DNA from 3 places in the Ruminococcus sp. 1001136sp1 genome. Region 2 is predicted to be linked to each of the others. Evidence: riboswitches for the same ligand, from Rfam matches in the RefSeq annotation. Region 2 holds a riboswitch; each other region holds the start of a gene.
The links. A riboswitch is a leader RNA that binds a small molecule or an ion and turns the genes downstream of it on or off. The one in region 2 is predicted to bind cobalamin.
Positions count from the first base shown of each region.

Region 1: it holds a riboswitch for cobalamin, as region 2 does, so the genes downstream of both, ABHC48_RS02170 (cysteine-rich small domain-containing protein) here and ABHC48_RS18110 (hypothetical protein) in region 2, are expected to answer to the same signal.
Region 3: it holds a riboswitch for cobalamin, as region 2 does, so the genes downstream of both, ABHC48_RS13530 (ABC transporter substrate-binding protein) here and ABHC48_RS18110 (hypothetical protein) in region 2, are expected to answer to the same signal.

Region 1 is NZ_JBDPGY010000002.1:46,795-51,071, reverse strand. It holds gene ABHC48_RS02180 (BMC domain-containing protein) at 1-328, opposite strand, end outside; gene ABHC48_RS02175 (phosphatase) at 608-1,321, shown strand; gene ABHC48_RS02170 (cysteine-rich small domain-containing protein) at 1,445-1,753, opposite strand; cobalamin riboswitch at 2,214-2,402, opposite strand; gene ABHC48_RS02165 (GDSL-type esterase/lipase family protein) at 2,515-3,561, opposite strand; gene ABHC48_RS02160 (C40 family peptidase) at 3,731-4,277, opposite strand, start outside.
Region 2 is NZ_JBDPGY010000027.1:20,370-24,646, reverse strand. It holds gene hisB (imidazoleglycerol-phosphate dehydratase HisB) at 1-42, shown strand, start outside; gene hisI (phosphoribosyl-AMP cyclohydrolase) at 171-515, shown strand; gene ABHC48_RS18115 (VanW family protein) at 629-2,059, shown strand; cobalamin riboswitch at 2,135-2,336, shown strand; gene ABHC48_RS18110 (hypothetical protein) at 2,534-4,277, shown strand, end outside.
Region 3 is NZ_JBDPGY010000014.1:68,223-72,499, reverse strand. It holds gene ABHC48_RS13535 (type I restriction endonuclease subunit R) at 1-2,297, shown strand, start outside; cobalamin riboswitch at 2,403-2,601, shown strand; gene ABHC48_RS13530 (ABC transporter substrate-binding protein) at 2,719-3,711, shown strand; gene ABHC48_RS13525 (iron ABC transporter permease) at 3,713-4,277, shown strand, end outside.

The sequences.
Region 1 (4,277 bases), on a different contig from region 2:
AGTCCAGAATTGCGCTAGTAGAAGCTTCTACTTCCGACACAGTACCTGTGATGATCAGGCTTCCGCTGAAACGATCAACAAATCCCAGTTCAATGCCAGATGATTTCATCGCAATATCTGCCATAATGATAGCAGTTTCTGCCGGACTTACAGTCATGATCCCAATGGCCGCTCTTGAGTAATCCAGAGATGGATCAAGACCCAGCTTGGTGTAAAGAATCTTATCCGGATTGGCAATGATATGTGCCAGGGAAATCTGCTTGCCTGGCACAAGCTCCTGTACAATTCTCTGTTTCATTTCCGGAGACATATTATCTGTGTATCCCATTTTCTCCTCCTGAATAAAGAGTTTTTATTTTCTGATTTGATTATACCTTTCTGATTTCCAAGTGTCAACAAAAAGCAACACTTCTCTGCATGCGATGTGTGGTTTTTCTTGTACTGTAATGTTGTTTTTATTTGTTTTCTCTGTTTTTTCTTATTTATGATTGACATGTTTTTTGCCCTCTGGCATACTAAAGTTAACTGTAAATGGCTTTTTAAAACACTTTTATAGTGAAATTACCAGCTGCATATATTCACGTAATCTTGATTAGGAGATGATTTTATGTATCTTTCTGATATACACACACATTCTATTGCCAGCGGACACGGCACGACCTGCACCATCAGTGACATGGCAAAGGCAGCTTCCCAAAAAGGGCTGAAGCTTCTTGGAATCACAGACCACGGACCAGCCACTCTGGCTGCCGGAACTTCTTCTTATTTCCGAAGCCTGATCTATTCGCCCAGGAAGCGTTTCGATGTGGAATTATTATATGGAATTGAACTGAACATTCTGGATACCGATGGAAAAACAGATCTGCCACAGGAGCTTCTTGATAAGCTGGACTACGCAATCGCCAGCATGCATTATCAGAATTTCCGGCCAAAGACCAGGGAAGAAAATACTGCTGCTTTTCTGAACGTAATGAAGAATCCGGTTATAAAGATCCTGGGACACATTGATAATCCCCAGTATGACATAGATTACGACGCAGTTGTAAAATCTGCCAGTGAAAACGGTGTTATCCTTGAAATCAACGAAGCTTCCCTGGCGCCTTACGGATATCGGGGCGATACCCATGCCAACTGCGCGCAGATCCTGTCCTGCTGCCGGAAGTATCTGGTTCCAATCGTGCTTTCCAGTGACAGTCATGGAACAGAGCATATTGGAGACTTCACTTATGCCGCTGATTTCGTTCATAATGCTATGTTTCCAGAGGGTCTGATTCTCAACAACCAGATTCCGAAATTAAAGATGCTGTTAAGCATACGATAAAAAGGATCCAGCTTGCAGAATTCCAATGGAATTTTGCATTACGCAAAAACTCTCCGAGAAATGTAAATACGTAAGCTTAACTTCGTATATATTCCGGAGAGTTTTTTATACTTATTTCTTTGATTACTCATTTTCATTTTTATGATCTGCTTCTCTTACTTTCTGCATCATCGCAGCAAGTTCCTGATATTTTCCTGTCACATAACCGTAGTTTTTCTTCTTATGAGGGAGCTGACAATTCGTACAATCTTTAAATCCCTTCTCATTATATTTGAAATTTCCGCCGCATTTGTCTCCAAGGGCATAAAGCGGGCAATAGCAGAACAGACAGTTAAAGTCCTCTGGATCAGCTCCTTTATGGCATGGAAAATACTCACATTTCTTATGACTGAAATAAGCGTATTCTTTATCTTCCCAATATTTTTTCTCCATATTTCTCTCCTTATCTCATACAGCTCAAAACAAAATATTCTTTATATTCTATTTCGTAATGCCCCAAAATCAAATGCAAAAAAAGAATCCCGCTTACAGGAATAGAATACGGCCAGAGCGTGTTTAAAAAAGGCTTTCTGTAAGATGTGCGTCACACCCTGCAGGAGATTACGGGAATAATTCTACAAACAGGCTCAGGAAAAGTGTAAAAAAAATACCGCATATGCGGCTTCTGAATCATCATTATTTAAGAGGGAGCGATGCTACTCCGGGGTAGAATATGATCCGTTCATATATACGCGGAGGGAACGGTTTCATCCGAAGTAGTATCGCCTGCCATTTAATCTGTATAATTCTTCTGAACAGGCGATCATTCCATAAAAAATGTCCACTCACAAAAGCGGACAACATCTCAGGGCTGCGGATTCCCCAAAACTGGTTGTTACACTTTCATCGGAAGTTTAACCTCGCCATACCAAGCAGGTTTCCTGGCTCCAGGATCATCACATCCTCTCTCCTTCTCATGCGCAAGCACAATGGACTATAAGATTCGCTCCTCTGTTACAGTGACCGGATCGCTCAGGTTTCTCACCTGATTCCCTCTTTCTGCCAGCTTATAGCTGTCAGCACTTAATATGTTCACTATGGAATTATACTGACACCATAGTACCACCGGTCACTGTCTTTGTCAACCCTTTGAAAAGATTTTTGTTATTTTTGAAAAGATTTTTGTTATTTTTTTATCAACCAGATGTTGCTAGTCACGGCGTGACCAGCAGCGTCATTTTTTCCTGAATCTTCTCCACCAGGATTTTCGCTGTTCTTTCATGAGATCTGTGCCCTGGGTGCTGCCTTGATCCAAATTCTCCTTCCAGTGTATCCGGAAGCTTCACAAATTCTACGCGTTCATCCCCTGTTTTTCTTTTATAATTCCCCACCGCTTTCTCAAGCGTTGGTAAAATCTCATCTCCAAGCATTCCATAACACCACAGAATATAGCTTTCCGGATTACATACGCGCAGTTTTCTCAAAAAGTCTTCCACAGCCTTTCCAATCCTGTCCATATTCTTCGTGCCGCTGCTGTCGTTTGTCCCCAGATTCACCACGATCACATCAGGCTGAAACTTCTGGAAATCCCATTTTTCCATAGCACCCAGTTGTTTGTTTCTTTCTCCATTTAAAAGACCGCACACCTGCTCATAATATAGCGGGATTGCCTGCTGCTCATTGCCTTCCCAGGAACAGAAAACGCCCCAGCCGCTCTGACTGATGCAATTGTACACCGCGCCCAGTTCTTTTGCTGCCATATATGCATAATTATCCACGGCATTGAAGCAAAAGGAATTCCATGTCATTTCTTCTCCTGCACCGCTGCCGCCCTCACCAGAGGTAATGCTGTCCCCTATTACCTCCAATCTGAGCTTTGGTGTTTCAAGAGGTAAAAACTCACCGTCAGTTTCAACCTCCAGAAGCTGAAGCAATGTTTTTTCATCTGTGGGAAACGCAGGAGTATCACGAAGAAGCTTTACATTTCTTACCTTATCCCTTTCCATATTACGGAAAAGGCAGATTTCCTGTTCTCCCTTATTTACCATAAGCCGTTGGGACAATACGCCGTCTACGATCACATCCACCCATGGCTCAAAAACATCATAATCGGAGCGGATTTTCACCCATATTTCTGTTGCTTTTACATTCAGTTCAATTCCGGAAGCGGTCCAAAATAGTGTTACCGGTTCCAGACTGCCATTCGATCTTCCTAATATTCTTAAATATGGAATTTCCTTCATCTGATAATGGCTAAGCATTTTTCTCCACCTCTCATCTGGCTATACGAAATATTTATATTACGATTTTCAGACAATACTTTTATTCTTACTATACTTCTTTTTCCTTTGCTTTTCCACATTATTTTCAGTAAAAAGCCCCTTCCGGATTTTCATCTCCGGAAAGGGCTCACAAATTCATTTATTCAGATTACACAAGACGTCTTACAGAAGTAATCGTTCTGTATGCAGCATTATCGCTGACCTTGATGCCATCTCTGGCATTGGATGCATGGACAATCTGTCCATTTCCCATATAAATTGCAACATGTCCGCCATAGCAGATCAGGTCGCCTGGCTGAGCATCCGCATAGGATACTTCATATCCGGCATTCTGCTGCTCATAAGATGTTCTTGGAAGACTTACGCCAAAGTTTGCATATACACTCTGCACAAAGCCAGAGCAGTCAGCACCACTGGTAAGGCTTGTTCCACCCCATACATATGGGTTTCCAACAAACTGTGTTGCATAGGATACAACAGAAGAGCCGGAACCTGAAGAACTGCTGGCTGATGAACTGTCAGAAGAACTATCTGAGGAACTGTCGGAGCTGCTTGCCTCGGAATTGTAATCAACTGTATTGTCAGTATCAATTACATTACCATACTCATCGTATTCATAATCAGAAGATCCATCAGAAGAACCACTTACAACATTTCCATCTTCATCATACTGAACATCTTCTGAGGAATCATCT
Region 2 (4,277 bases):
CCTCGTATTACAGATGTGCTTTCTACGAAGGGAAGTCTTTAAAGGCAGAACAAACAGAATTACAATTAAGACGATATGATATATGCCACTTGTTTTCATTTTTTTCGAATTGAGCATGAAAGCAGGTGGCATAATTGCAGAAGAATTTTTCATAAAGGAGTATTAAAAATATGGAACAGAACCAATTAAAGTCCAAAATGTCCTGGTCAGATTTCAAATTAAACAGTGACGGCATGGTTCCGGTTATTGTGCAGGATTACAAAACAGACGAAGTTCTTATGCTTGCGTACATGAACGAGAAAGCATACCTTACCACTCTGAAGCTGGGAAAAATGACTTACTGGAGCCGCAGCCGCAACGAGCTCTGGACCAAAGGACTAACCTCCGGTCATGTTCAGTATGTGAAATCATTGACTATAGACTGTGATAATGATACAATTCTGGCAAAAGTAGAGCAGGTAGGGGCTGCATGCCATACCGGAAACCGGACATGCTTTTTTACCCCATTGCTCTAAAGCCTGTTTGAAAAATCATTCCTGCAATCTGCACGCCCCACTTTGCGATATATTTTGCAGAAAGCCTTTTTCAAACACGCTCTAAAAAAGACTGCAAAAGGTAAAATTATTACATGAAAAAACAAGTGAAAAACGGTGTGATCAAAGTTCTGATCCTGGTTCTGATTCTGGCAGGTGCGTATGGGCTGTGGTGTCATTTTCTTACAGATAATGTAATCTGGAAGAAGCTTAAAATAAACGGCATAGCCATTCAGGGAATGACCAAAGAGGAAGCCATTGACGCAATTTCAAAAGATTTTCAGGAAAAATATGAGAACACACAGATGACCATTACCCTGAATGGAAAGAACTTTAAGGTATCCATCTATCCTGTTCTCGGTCTTGATGTAAAATCAATTGTAGAAAGTGCCTATGCTCTTGGACATGGTGCCTGGTTTACTCATGGAACTGACCGCATCGAACTGATGAACAGCAAGACAAAGGAAGAAGTCACCCTTATGCCAGAAGCCCGAAACAAAGACGAACTGGACAAGCTTCTGGAGGATGCTGGAATTTCAAAGGGATCCACCACTATACAGACTTCCTGTGAACTTACAGATACAGAGCTGGTTATCACTAAGGGAAAAACCGGAATCGGTCCGGATATGGATGCATTGAAAGAAGCGATTCTAAAAGCAATTTCCATAGAAGATTATGAAGCTGTTATCGAATGTCCTACTATGAAGACACCGCCAGAGGAACTGGATCTGGAAGCCTATTATGAAAAAGTACATACAGATGCCACAGATGCTTCTCTGGGGGAAAATAATGAAATTATTCCAGCAGTTACCGGAATTTCATTTGATGTGAAGTCAGCTGCAAAGAAGCTGGAAAAAGCAAAAGAAGGGGCAAAGATTACCATCCCCCTTGAAATAACCCTACCCGAAGTTTCTACAGAAGAGATAGAAGCCCTTCCTTATCTGAATCTTCTTGGTACTTATACTACATATGGCGGCGGTACCGAAAACCGTGTTGCCAATTTGAAGCTTGCCGTGGAAGCCTGTGATGGAGTGGAACTTCAGCCAGGACAGATTTTTTCCTACAACGATACTTTAGGTCCACGTACTGAGGAACGAGGGTACAGGGAAGCAACTGTAATTGTAGGAGGCGAACATGCCCAGGATATCGGAGGCGGAATCTGCCAGATTTCCACTACGTTGTTTATGGCATGCCTGCAGTCTGATCTGACCATTGTTGAGCGTCATAATCACGCTGCCCGAATTGATTATGTTGAGGATGGTCTGGACGCAGCAGTGGTGTGGGGAGGTCAGGATTTCCGTTTTCAGAATAATACTGCTTATCCAATTAAAATTGAAGCCTCTTACGATGAAAAAGAGGAAGCCGTAACGGTATCCATTTACGGAACCCAAACTGACAATAATACGGTAGAGATTACTACAGAGCATTCCGATCCAAACACCTGTAAAACCTACCGCAGTGTTTACGATGAGAATGGAACACTTCTCCGCACAGATGAAGTCGGGTACAGTAAATACAAGCAATAACCCTATAAATCTATTGATTTCGACATAACGGTCTGCTATAATGAGGTGAATTGAATAAATCCGTTTTCAGTGCCAGACATATCTGTCTGCTACAGCGTGCAGATTGTGAGAATATTTTTTCAACACGCTCTAAGAGGGAATCAGGTGAAAGTCCTGAACGATCCGGTCACTGTAACCAGGGAGTAGAATCCAGTGAAACCATTGGTATATTGCTGAGAAGGATGGATTCTGTGTTGATCTGTAAGTCAGGAAACCTGCTGAATTCGTTTAATGAAAGCTTCCGAAGAAAGTACTTCATTCTCATTAATATATTTGATAATACAATATATTGAATTTTTAGTGCCTGTTTTCTCAGAGGAAGCAGGCATTTTTTTGAAATAATCCTGTCAGGATTGCCCATTGTACAAACAGGCTCCAGAAGCAATTGGGATTTATTCAAATTATAAAATAATAGGAAGAATCGAGGAAAAAGAAATGAAAAGAAATTCAAAACGCTTTCTTGCACTGTTCCTTTCCGTCGCGATGACGGTCACTCCTGCTGTACTTACACAGGCAGAAAATGAGGATGCAAACGTACAGGTTTCTGTTACACCAACTCCAGAAACAGAGGCGGAGAAGACTGCTGTTGCTGCTGAGACTCCTGTGCAGGAGAACGCAACAGCTGAGGAAGAAAACACTGACACTACAGTAACTCCGGCAGCAGTGGATGCCTCTGCTGTGAAAGAGACACCTGCTGCTACAGAAACACCTGCCTCTGAGACCACTCCTGAGGTTACTGCATCACCTGCTGAAGAAAGCAAAAATGAGGAAGCAGAAGCTCCACAGCCTACAGCTGCACCAGAAACAACAGAAGAGGGCAAAACCGAAGAGACAGATAAACCAGAAACAAAGCCAGAGGATCTGAACCCAGATGGTTCCAACATGACCATTGACAAGGAAGATAACAGTGCATATAAAATGCTTAAAATCAAAAGCTCTTCTGCTGAATTAAATGGTGATAAAATTAAGATAACCCTCAATACTGACGGAAAGAACTATGAGAAGCTTTATCTTGGTTCTAAAGAAGATCCTGACGAAGCAAAAAATGCAGCAGCAATCGTTGGTACAGAAAATGAAGATGGTTATACTTTCATTTTTGAGGTTCCTGCCAGTGAACAGGTCCAGACTTTCAGCATCGTACCATTTTCTGTAAAAAATCAGAAATGGTACATAAATATGGCTTTGAAACTGAACGTTCCAGGAATGAAAGCCCCGGAACCAACAGCTACTCCAGAGCCAACTGCAGCCCCTGAGCCAACTGCCACTCCACTGCCAACTGCAGCTCCAACCCAGGCACCAGCCCAGAATGAGATTACAGATGCCGGAATCAAGCTTGTAAAAGAAAACGGTGATGAATTTGCAATGTTCGTAATCACCGGTTCCACTGTAAAGGTTTCGGAGGATAAATATATTGTCACACTTTCTACCGCAAAACAGAATTATGACATGATCTATCTTGGCAGTGCCAGTGACTCTGATAAAGAAGCAAATTCCATCAAAGGAGTAGAGAACAGTGCAGGAGGCTATACCTACACCTTTGAAGTTACTGCAAGCAAGGAAGCTCAGACAATCGCAGTCGTTCCTCATTCCAAGAAGAGCCAGAACTGGTACGCAAAGGGTATATTGACGATTACCGTACCGGCGGTTCCAGGATATGGAGAGGCTGCTCCAACACCGGAACCAACTGTTTCCCCAGAGCCTACCGAAGCACCGGTTGAGACTCCTGCACCAACTGAAACTCCAGTGCCAAGCACAACTCCGGAAGCAACCACCACCCCAGAGCCAACAGCAACCCCTGCTCCAGGCAGCTGTGCAAGCGGAATTTATAATATTACAGTAAACTCCAGTTCATCTATGTTCCGTGTAATTGACTGTGTCCTTACTTCCAAAAACGGAAAAATGACAGCTGTTCTTACTTTAAGCGGAACTGGTTACGACTATCTATGTCTGGGAACAAAAGAAGAAGCTACCGCAGCAGATTCCTCCACCTGGGTTCCATATGTGGCAGACGCAAATGGCAAATATACATATGAGATTCCTGTTGAAGCCCTGGACAATGGAATTGCAGTTGCTGCTTTTTCCCACAAAAACCAGATCTGGTATGACAGGATCCTGACTTTCCAGTCCAGCACTTTAAATAAGATAGGTGACGTACAGGATGATCCGCAGCCAGATACTG
Region 3 (4,277 bases), on a different contig from region 2:
CAGACGGCAAGGGTGGTGTATTCTGGCATACACAAGGCAGCGGCAAATCGCTGTCGATGGTGTTTTATGCCCATTGTCTGCAAGATGCTTTGGATAGCCCGACCATCGTAGTTATCACAGATCGCAACGACCTGGATGACCAGCTTTACAGGCAATTTGCCAAGTGCAAGGATTTTCTGCGTCAAGACCCAGTTCATGCCGAAAGCCGGGTGCATTTGAAAGAATTACTGGACGGTAGAAAAGCAAACGGCATTATTTTTACCACGATGCAGAAATTTGAGGAATCCTTTGATTGCCTTTCTGAGCGCAGAAATATTGTGGTTATGGCGGATGAAGCTCATCGTGGGCAGTACGGTTTGAAAGAAAAGGTCGATGTCAAGACAGGTGAAATCAAAATCGGTTCTGCTCGTATTATCCGCAATGCTCTGCCGAATGCAACTTTTATCGGATTTACCGGAACGCCGATTTCTATGAAAGACCGCAACACTCGTGAAGTGTTCGGTGACTACATAGATATTTATGACATGACACAGGCGGTTGAGGATGGTGCTACCCGTCCGGTATATTATGAAAGCCGTGTTATCAAGCTGAAACTGGATGAGCAGACTTTGAAGCTCATTGACCAAGAATATGACATTATGGCAAAAAATGCTGATTCAGAGGTTATCGAAAGGAGCAAAAAAGAACTGGGGAAGATGGAAGCCATTCTTGGCAATGAGAAAACTATCAACTCCCTTGTGGACGATATTTTGAATCATTATGAAAATTATCGTGCGAATCTGCTCACAGGTAAGGCAATGATCGTAGCATACTCACGCCCTATTGCCATGAAGATATATGAGCGTATCTTGCAACTTCGTCCCGGATGGACGGATAAGGTTGCTGTTGTTATGACAGGTAGTAACAAAGATCCAGAAGAATGGAATAAAATCATCGGCAATAAACACCATAAGGATGAGCTGGCAAAGGAGTTTAAGGATAATGATAGTCCGCTGAAGATTGCCATTGTCGTGGATATGTGGCTTACAGGATTTGATGTGCCATCTCTTGCAACCATGTATGTGTACAAGCCGATGCAGGGGTATAATCTGATGCAGGCTATTGCCAGAGTAAACCGTGTATTTGGAGATAAGGAAGGCGGTCTGATTGTCGATTATGTTGGCATTGCTTCTGCATTGAAGCAGGCAATGAATGACTACACTACTCGCGATAGGAAGAATTACGGTGATACCGATGTTGCCAAGGTTGCATATCCGAAGTTCCTTGAGAAACTGTCTATCTGTCGGGATTTGTTCCACGGTTATGATTATTCCAAGTTTATGACAGGTACGGATTTGGAGCGTTCCAAGGCAATCAGCGGTGCGGTCAACTTTATTGTCGCTGTGAATAAAGAACAGGAACGAGAGAATTTCCTGAAAGAGGCATTGCTGCTCAGGCAAGCATTGTCGCTGTGTTCCTCTCTGGCAGAAAAAGAGCTGCGTGTGGAAGCGGCATTCTTTGAATCTGTTCGTGTGCTTGTTACAAGATTGATGAATCAGGGAGAGGGGAAGAAAATTTCTCTGCCAGAAATGAATGCTCGCATTAACGAGCTTCTGAAAGCCAGTGTTCAGAGCGAAGGCGTCATTAACCTTTTCTCAGATATAAATCAGGAATTTTCGCTCTTTGATCCAAAGTTCCTTGAGGAAATCTCTAAAATGAAGGAGAAAAACCTTGCTGTAGAGCTGTTAAAAAGGCTGATTGCGGAACAGGTGCAGATTTACCGTCATACAAATGTGGTAAAATCGCAGAAATTCAGTGAAATTATACAGCGTGCTATGAATGCGTATCTGAATGGAATGTTGACCAATGAACAGGTTATTGAAGAATTGCTGAATCTGGCAAAACAGATTGCGACAGCTCATAAAGAGGGAGACAAGCTTGGACTGACTGCTGATGAACTGGCATTTTATGATGCGCTGACAAAGCCGGAGGCCATTAAGGATTTCTATGAAAACGAAGAACTGATTGCCATTACAAAGGAACTGGCAGATACACTGCGTAAGAACAGAACAATAGATTGGCAGAAACGGGATTCTGCCAGAGCGAAAATGCGTATGATGATTAAGCGGTTGCTCAAAAAGCATCGCTATCCGCCGGAAGGAATGGATGATGCAGTGCAGACCGTGATGACACAGTGTGAGCTATGGACAGATAATAATGATATGGAGAATTACGCTGAGAATAGCAAGGTGTATACCTATTCTCCGAAAACGGAATTGGGTATGGTTGCTGAAGACACGGCACCGTATGGGAAATAGATATATAAGTAAGGAAGGGGATGCCTATATTATATTCAAAATCAAAAACATTGTTAAAGAAATATCTTTACTTTATTTAAGGGGTAAGTTATAATAATTCTGCTTAAAAGAATAAATGTGCCAAGTGCTGAAAAAATATATAAAATTTGTACTGCTTTCAGAAGAGGGAATCAGGTGAGAATCCTGAACGATCCGGTCACTGTATTCAGTTATGCCACATTCATATCCATTGCATTTTTATGTGAGAAGGGAATGGGGATTTAAGCTGTAAGCCAGGAAACCTGCTTGGTTCATAGAAAGAAACTTCCGTGTAAAGTGCTGTCTTTCGTATCATGTTTTTTTGTGATGCCCGCTTTTTCATGGAAGCGGACTTTTTTCTTTTAAAAACAAAAAAACAAAAGAAAAAATAAGGAGAAAAAGCATGAAAAACATGAAAACAGCAGCAGGAATGTTATGTCTGGCAGGAATTCTCAGCCTGGGAATGGGAACAACTGTATTTGCGGAGGATGGAGACAGCCATTATCCCGTAACAATCACAACCTACAATTATGAGAACGAACCGGTTGAAATGACTTTTGAGAAAGCTCCGGAGAAAGTATTTGCATATGCAAACTCCAATATCGAAGAGCTTCTGGCACTTGGTCTCGGTGATAAGATCGTAGCTGCTTGCGGTCTGGACGGTGATGTGCGTGAGGATTTAAAAGATGAATTTGACAAGATTCAGTATATGGATACCAAGCCATCCAAAGAGGAAGTTGTTGCAATGGAGCCTGATTTTATTGCGGCATGGTATTCTTCTTTCAGTGATGACTGGCTTTCTGATGTAAGCTTCTGGCAGGAGAGAGATGTAAATACATACATGTCCCTGAACAGTGCTGCAAAGGGACCGGCTTCTGAGTTCCCACGTACAATTGAAGACGAATATGAGGATATCCTGAACCTTGGCAAGATCTTTGATTGCGAAGACAAGGCAGAAGAAATCGTTGATCAGATGAAGGGTGAGATTGATAAAGTAAAAGAGCATGTAGAAGGAACAGACCCGTTATCTGTAGCAGTTCTTGAGGATGAGGGAGATTCCTTCCGTGTATATGGAACAGAGACACTTGGCGGAAATATTCCGGAGACACTTGGTGCGGAGCTGAAGCTTGGTGCAGAGAACTCTGAAAACGTTGGTGCAGAGGATCTGATTGCAGCTGATCCGGACGTATTATTCATGATCAACTATGATGGATTTATGACAGCTGATGAGGCTATCGCTGATATTACAGATAACCCTGCATATGCAAGCCTTTCAGCAGTTAAGAACAACAAAGTATTCTCTGTAAACCTGAATGAAGTATACTGCAGCGGTGTCAGAACCTATGATGGAATTATGACATTTGCAAAAGCATTATATCCGGATCTGTACGAATAAAATGAAAAGAAAACCGGATTTTAAAAATGGAATTTTTCATGGAAAGCCGATCTATGTGCTGGCGGTGATATTACTGACTGTGCTTCTGGTGATATCCATTCTGACTGCAGTTACCATTGGTTCTGTAGATCTTTCTGTGAAAGATGTGTATAGTGTAATTTTGTATAAAGTATTTGGAATCGGGGATCCGGAGGTTTATGGTGTAGGAGCCATGTCCGATATTGTATGGTTTATCCGCCTTCCCCGTATTCTTCTTGCAACAGCCGTTGGCATGGGTCTGGCAGTTGCAGGTGTGGTAATGCAGGCCATTGTGAAAAATCCGATCGCAGATCCGTATATTCTTGGTATTTCCTCTGGTGCATCTCTTGGTGCAACAGTGGCAATCTTTCTTGGAGTTGGAGCCGTATTTGGCTCCAACTCTATTGGAATCTGCGCATTTATCGGAGCCTTCCTTATTTCTGTACTGGTACAGATCACTGCAAATATAGGAGGCCGGGCAAATTCAGTCCGACTTCTGCTTGCAGGTACAGCACTTGGAAGTGTGTGCAGTGCATTTTCAAACTTTG